Linked DNA regions of Pelagicoccus sp. SDUM812003. The protein of the gene in region 1 binds, or shares a complex with, the protein of each later gene. Links are inferred from orthologs where the notes say so. Each region holds a gene or a part of one and is shown in the gene's direction. Other genes may lie near its edges.

What was found.
Region 2: the proteins of accB (region 1) and accD are in contact, whole or in part, in a solved structure (PDB 8UXZ), measured with the Escherichia coli proteins. The link is inferred for Pelagicoccus sp. SDUM812003 from one-to-one orthologs.

What each region holds. Positions count from the first base shown.
Region 1 is NZ_JARXHY010000014.1:52,836-55,879, forward strand. Bases 184-2,909 are described here. They hold accB (acetyl-CoA carboxylase biotin carboxyl carrier protein), read left to right. Parts: upstream 184-1,178; coding sequence 1,179-1,640; downstream 1,641-2,909. Other genes in these bases: accC (acetyl-CoA carboxylase biotin carboxylase subunit), read left to right, coding at 1,728-2,909. Outside these bases: more of accC, read left to right, coding at 2,910-3,044. UniProt on the Escherichia coli protein: This protein is a component of the acetyl coenzyme A carboxylase complex; first, biotin carboxylase catalyzes the carboxylation of the carrier protein and then the transcarboxylase transfers the carboxyl group to form malonyl-CoA.
Region 2 is NZ_JARXHY010000007.1:170,501-173,816, forward strand. What follows is about bases 319-3,316. They hold accD (acetyl-CoA carboxylase, carboxyltransferase subunit beta), read left to right. Parts: upstream 319-1,386; coding sequence 1,387-2,247; downstream 2,248-3,316. Other genes in these bases: cysK (cysteine synthase A), read left to right, coding at 319-380; QEH54_RS11635 (ComF family protein), read left to right, coding at 609-1,346; QEH54_RS11645 (folylpolyglutamate synthase/dihydrofolate synthase family protein), read left to right, coding at 2,289-3,316. In the rest of the region: more of cysK, read left to right, coding at 1-318.

The sequences.
Region 1 (3,044 bases):
CAAAACCAAATCCCTTCGTCAAGTTTTATTTTAAACTTTTTCGTTGGGGCGAAGTTTTTGTTGAACTTCAACTTGAATCTAAAAGAACGGGAGGCCGAACACTGTTCGAATTGTTTTCCGAATCAAGCTCTTTTTTGAACTTTTTCTTCACTTCCAAAACGAGACGTTTCGAAGCGAAACAATTTAGAAAACTTTAAGAACAGGAGGCCGGAAAGTGTCGAATCGTGATTTTGATTCAAGCAGAAAATTTAATAATTTTCGCTTTCCGAAAGCCGGTTCAAAAGACCAAGTAGTGAGTTGTGCTAAAAGGAACAGAGGTGGCGGAAAGTGCCATCTTCGTTTCTCATTTCAAGCAGAAAGTTTAATTATTTTTCGGGGCTCAAACCCATCGAAAATGAATCAAAACACTCGCTTTCGCGCACCGCTAAAAAGAACAGAGGAGGCGGACAGTGCCACTTCCAAAGACTAATTCAAGCAGTTTTTTCGACTTTTTTCGGTCGAAAAACGAAGGGCGCTTGATTGGAAACAAGCTGCTTGAGAGCACTGGAAAAGAACGAAGGCCCGGACAGTGCCCAAACCTAATCATCATTCAAGCGTTTTCTGAAAAAACTTTTCCACAATGCAAATTCCACAGGGGGACATCGCCATCGAACCGCTCCAAACAGGTTGGTTAAGCCCTTTCCGGAATCAACTCGCTGAAACACTTTGGCAGATTTCTGCCAATCTCCGCCAGCACTGCCAGAGAGAAGCGAAATCCACGGCGGCACGGAGCCGCCCTCCCCCCCCCCCCTTCCCAGTCTCAGCATAGTCAGGCCGAAAACGAAGGAGACCAAACGCGCCGCCCCAGCGCAGAGCTCGCCCGATCGTGACGCCATGGCGAGCTCGCTTCTCGAAACTCGAAGCGACAGCGTTCGAGGTGTAAACATCGCAGCGACCTCCAACGCGACAAGTAGCGGGAAATGGGCAGTCGGAGGCTCGATGTAAGAGCGTAGATAATATATATATAGTTGCATTGAACAGATGAAACCCAAGTCGTGCATTCACGCTCGCCATGCGAATCATTTTCACCAAACTCGCCCGCTATTACTTAGGCAGCTACTGGCACAAGACGGTTGCATCCTAGGAAAAACCCTGTAACAGACCCAAGTTTTACAGAACAACCACGAACCCATAGAGCTTTGGACATCAAAGAGATTAAGCAGATCGTCGACCTAATGAAGAAGTCCGACCTAACGGAATTTTCGGTCGAGGAAGAGAACTTCAAATTGCAAATTAAGCGAGCGACCGAGAGCGCCAACGCCCCGCAAATCGTCAGCTACGCCCCTGCTCCTGCCGCAGCGGCTCCTGCAGCTCCCGCTCCTGAAACCGCTCCTGCGCCCGCTCCCTCCGCAGCCGTCGAGGACAATTCGAAGTACATCACTTCTCCCATGGTCGGCACCTTCTACACCGCGCCATCCCCGGACAGCTCCGCATTCGTGAAGGTGGGAGACTCCGTGGAGGCCGAAAGCGTGGTCTGCATCATTGAAGCAATGAAGATCATGAACGAAATCCAGTCCGAGCTCAAAGGCACGATCGCCGAGATACTCGTCGAGAACGGCCAGCCGGTCGAATTCGGCCAGCGCCTCTTTCGCTTGTCCTAGGGCAAAGCTCGAACCGACCACTCCTTCTTTTCAAAGAGGCAGCCAGGAGCGATTCGGCTGCCTCGCCATTTAGACCACCGTATAAGCATGCAGAAAGTATTGATCGCCAATCGTGGCGAAATCGCCCTTCGCATCGTCAGAGCCTGCCGAGAACTTGGAATCAAGACGCTCGCCGTCTACTCCGAGGCCGACATCGAATCTCTCCACGTACAGCTCGCCGACGAAGCGATTTGTATCGGCAGGGCCCCCAGCTCCGAGAGCTACCTCAGAGCGGACCGGATCATCAGCGCCGCTGAAATAGCCGATGTAGACGCCATTCACCCCGGCTACGGATTTCTCTCGGAGAACGCGGACTTCGCCGAGCAATGCGAATCCTGCAACATCAAGTTCATCGGACCATCCTCCCACTCCATCAGAATGATGGGCGACAAAGCCGTCGCCAAGGAAACGGTTCGCAACGCAGGCGTACCTGTCGTCGACGGCAGCGACGGTCCGATCGACTCGGAGGACGAGGCCCTGAAGATCTCTCAACGCATCGGCTACCCCGTCATCATCAAGGCGGTCGCCGGGGGCGGCGGTCGCGGCATGCGCGTCGCGCACAACGACATCGCCCTGCGCAAGGAATTCAACATCGCCCGCAACGAAGCCGAAAAAGCGTTCGGCAACGGCTCGGTTTACGTGGAAAAATACATCCAGAATCCGCGCCACATCGAGTTCCAGGTGCTTGCCGACAGCCATGGAAAAGTGCTTCACCTCGGCGAGCGCGACTGCTCCGTCCAGCGACGTCACCAGAAGCTGATCGAGGAAGCGCCCTCCCCTTTCCTGACGCCCGAGCTGCGCAAAACCATGGGAGATGCAGCCGTGAAGGCCACCCAAGCGGCCAACTACGAAGGAGCCGGCACGATCGAATTTCTGGTGGACCAAGACGGCAGCTTCTACTTCCTCGAGATGAACACCCGAATCCAGGTGGAGCATCCGGTGACCGAGGAAGTGACTGGCATCGACCTCATCAAGCAGCAGCTGCTCATCGCCCAGGGCGAGGCGATCGCCTTCAACCAGGAGGACATCACCTTCGACAAGCATGCGATCGAGTGTCGCATCAATGCGGAAGACCCCTCTAAAAACTTCATTCCCAGTCCCGGCAGCATCGATCTCTACTACGCGCCTGGCGGCCACGGCGTTCGCGTCGATTCCCATGCCTACGGCGGCTACGTCATCCCGCCCTACTACGACAGCATGATCGGCAAGCTCATCACCTATGGAGCGACGCGAGAAATCGCCATCCAGCGCATGTACCGGGCTCTCGAAGAATACCTTATCCGCGGGATAAAGACCACCATCCCTCTGCACAAAGCGATCCTGCGCGACCCCACCTTCCGAGAAGGCAAAGCGACCACCGCGTTC
Region 2 (3,316 bases), on another replicon or contig:
AGAGCCGCAAGGAATTGTTCACCGTCGCAGTCGAGCCGACTAACAGCCCGGTGATTTCTGGTGGTCAGCCAGGTCCGCACAAGATCCAAGGCATCGGGGCCGGTTTCATCCCCAAGAACTGCAACAAGGATATCATCGACGACGTCATCACCGTGACCAACGAAGACGCGTTCCAAACCGCTCAGGACCTCGCCCTCAAGGAAGGCATCTGTGGCGGCATCTCCTCCGGAGCCAACGTATGGGCGGCCTTGCAGCTGGCCAAGCGTCCGGAAATGGCTGGCAAGACCATCGTCACGGTGGCCTGCAGCTGCGGCGAGCGCTACATCAGCACTCCATTGGGCGAAAAGGCCCGAGCCGAAACGACCGGAGCAACCGCTTAGCGTTCGGGCCGAGCGATCTCCAGCTGATCGACCGTTTTTTAGCGGGCCTCCCTTCGCCGGGGAGGCCCCTTTTCATTTGTATCGACCCACGGGCGCGCCGGGGCGTCTCCGAGCGCCGACGGCCGCAACTGTTGATTGCGACGTTGCAAATAACAGTTGCTCTGGAGGCGATCGCCTTTTTGGGGTGGCGCCTGGGGCGAGTGGGCTTAGGTTTAAGAGGTTACCCTTATGTTGCCTCGTTTGTTCAGCCGTTGTTTCGAAGCCTTCACCGCGGCCGCCTTTCCGTCCCAGTGCGTGGAATGCGGCGGATTGGTGGAGGCGCGGAGCGACTTTGCCAGCGTCTGCGTCGCGTGCTGCGATCGCGTCCAGTTGGTGCGGGAGCCGAAGTGCCTGACCTGCGGATTTCCGTTTTTCGGCGAGACGGAGTCGAAGGCGGGCTGCATGCATTGCGAGCACCTGAGCCCGGTCTTTGGGCAAGGCTGGTCGGTGTCGCTGTTTCGCGGCCCGGTGCGGCATCTGATTCACGAGTTGAAGTATGAGCGGGGATTCTGGGCCTTGCGCGACATCGCTGCCATGGCCCGCCTGGGGCCAGGATTGCGGGAGTTCGTCGGCGACGCGATTCTGCTGCCGGTGCCGTTGCACGCTCGTAAAATGAGGGAGCGGGGCTACAACCAGAGCGAGTTGATCGTTCGCGAGCTGGCGAAGGTGTTTCCGGACAGCGAGATGGGGGACGTCTTGGAGCGGCGCGTGGATACCGTTTCGCAGACGCGGTTCAACCGGCGCGAGCGGGTGCGCAACCTGAAAAATGCCTTTTCATTGCGCCGAAACCGTGCCATACAGCCCGGCCGACGCTATGTTATCGTCGATGACGTTTTTACGACAGGCTCGACGCTCAATGCCTGCGCTCACGCGCTGGAGCAGGCGGGGGCCGGTCGCATAGATGTCTTGACTATCGGGCATGGCTAGACCTGATCCCAAGCGATTTTTCAACTAGAAGGCTCTGACAATGGCACTCTTTCAAAAACCGAAGTACTCGACCGTAATCGTCAAAAAGAAGGACATTCCGCAGGGGATGTGGAAGAAGTGCCCGGTTTCCGGCGAGATCATCTACAACAAGGAACTGGAGCAGAACCAGAACGTGGTGCCCAAGAGCGGCTACCATTTTCCCATCACTGCCCGCAAGCGCATCCAGAGTCTGCTTGACGAGAATAGCTTCAAGGAGGAGGACCGCGATCTCATGCCGGGCGATGCTCTGGAGTTCGTGGATTCCAAGCCCTATCCGGAGCGCGTGGCTCAGTATCAGAAGAAGACCGGCGAAAAGGAGTCGCTCATCAGCGGTCTGGGCAAGATCCAGGGGATCCCGGTTTCCATCGCGGTGTTCGATTTCCAGTTCAGCGGCGGTTCTCTGGGTTCGGTCGCCGGGGAGAAGATCACGCGAGCCATCGAGCGGGCCATCAAAAACAAGATCCCGTGCATTGTGATTTCCGCCTCTGGCGGCGCTCGCATGCAGGAGGGCATCCTCAGTCTGATGCAGATGGCCAAGACCAGCGCGGCGCTCAGTCGGCTTTCGGCGGCCCGGCTGCCATTCATATCGATCCTCACCGATCCGACCGCGGGTGGAGTGACGGCGAGTTTCGCTACGTTGGGCGACGTCATCTTGGCCGAGCCGGGCGCTCGCATCTGTTTCGCAGGGGCTCGGGTGATCAAGGAGACCACCAACGCGGAGCTGCCGGAAGGCTTCCAGTCCGCGGAATTCCTGTTTCAGCGTGGACTCATCGATCAGATCGTGCCTCGCACCGAGATGCGGGCCCGACTGCACGAGCTGCTGGCTGCTCTTTACCTGAAAAAAGAGCCAGAGTCCGCATAACGTAAGGAAGCGGGAGCGCCGCGGCCCTCCCGTCGAACGCCATGCCTGATCTCAGCTCCTACGAGGCAGCCCGCGAATGGTTGTATTCGCTCAAGAATGCGGGGTCGAAATACGGAATCGACCGTATGGAACGTTTCGCGGATGCGCTTGGGCAGCCGCAGCGCAGCTTTCCGTCAATCCACGTCGCTGGCACCAACGGGAAGGGGTCGACCTGCGCCATGTTGGAGCAGGTGTTTCGCGACCAAGGGTTCAAAACGGGGCTTTCGACGTCGCCGCACCTGGTTCGGCAGGGCGAGCGCATTCAGGTGAACCGCCGCATCCTCAGCGAGGAGGCGATTCTGGATTTCGTGCGCGAACTGGCTCCCTTGGCGAGCGCGATTGCCCAGCCTGATGCGGAGTTGCACCCGAGTTTCTTCGAGTTCATGACGGCCATGGCGTTTCTGCGTTTTCAGCGTGAAGCGGTGGACATCGCCTTGGTGGAGGTGGGGCTCGGCGGGCGGCTGGACGCGACCAACGTTTTGGTGCCGGAGTGCAGCGTGATCACTTCCATCGGATTGGACCACTGCGAAATCCTAGGAGACTCCCACGCCGCGATCGCTCGGGAGAAGGGCGGCATCATCAAGCCTGGCGTGCCCGTGGTGGCGGGGCTGCTGCCGGAGGACGCCATGGCGGAAGTGCGAAGCATTTGCCGCGAGCGCGGCTGCGAGCTCATCACGGTAGCGGAGCGTTTCGGCGAGGATTTGGAAAGCTTTCCTCGGACCAATCTGTACGGACGCTACCAGCGCATCAACGCCGCCATTGCCATGACGGTGGTGGAGGCGATGGCGGGGCGTTTCGGCTTGGACCGCGCGACCGCCGAAGCCAGCTTGGCCTCCGTTTCCTGGCCCGGTCGCTGGGAAGAGCGGCAGCTGCGGCATCGGAAGATCGTTTTCGATGTCTCGCACAATTCCGAAGGAGCGCGTTGGCTGGACGACAACTTGGCCGATTTGGTCGAGCGCAGCGGCGGAGCTAAGCCTGACGTGGTGATGGGCGTGATGGGCGGCTATCGAGCCAGCAGCCTGGTGCCGGT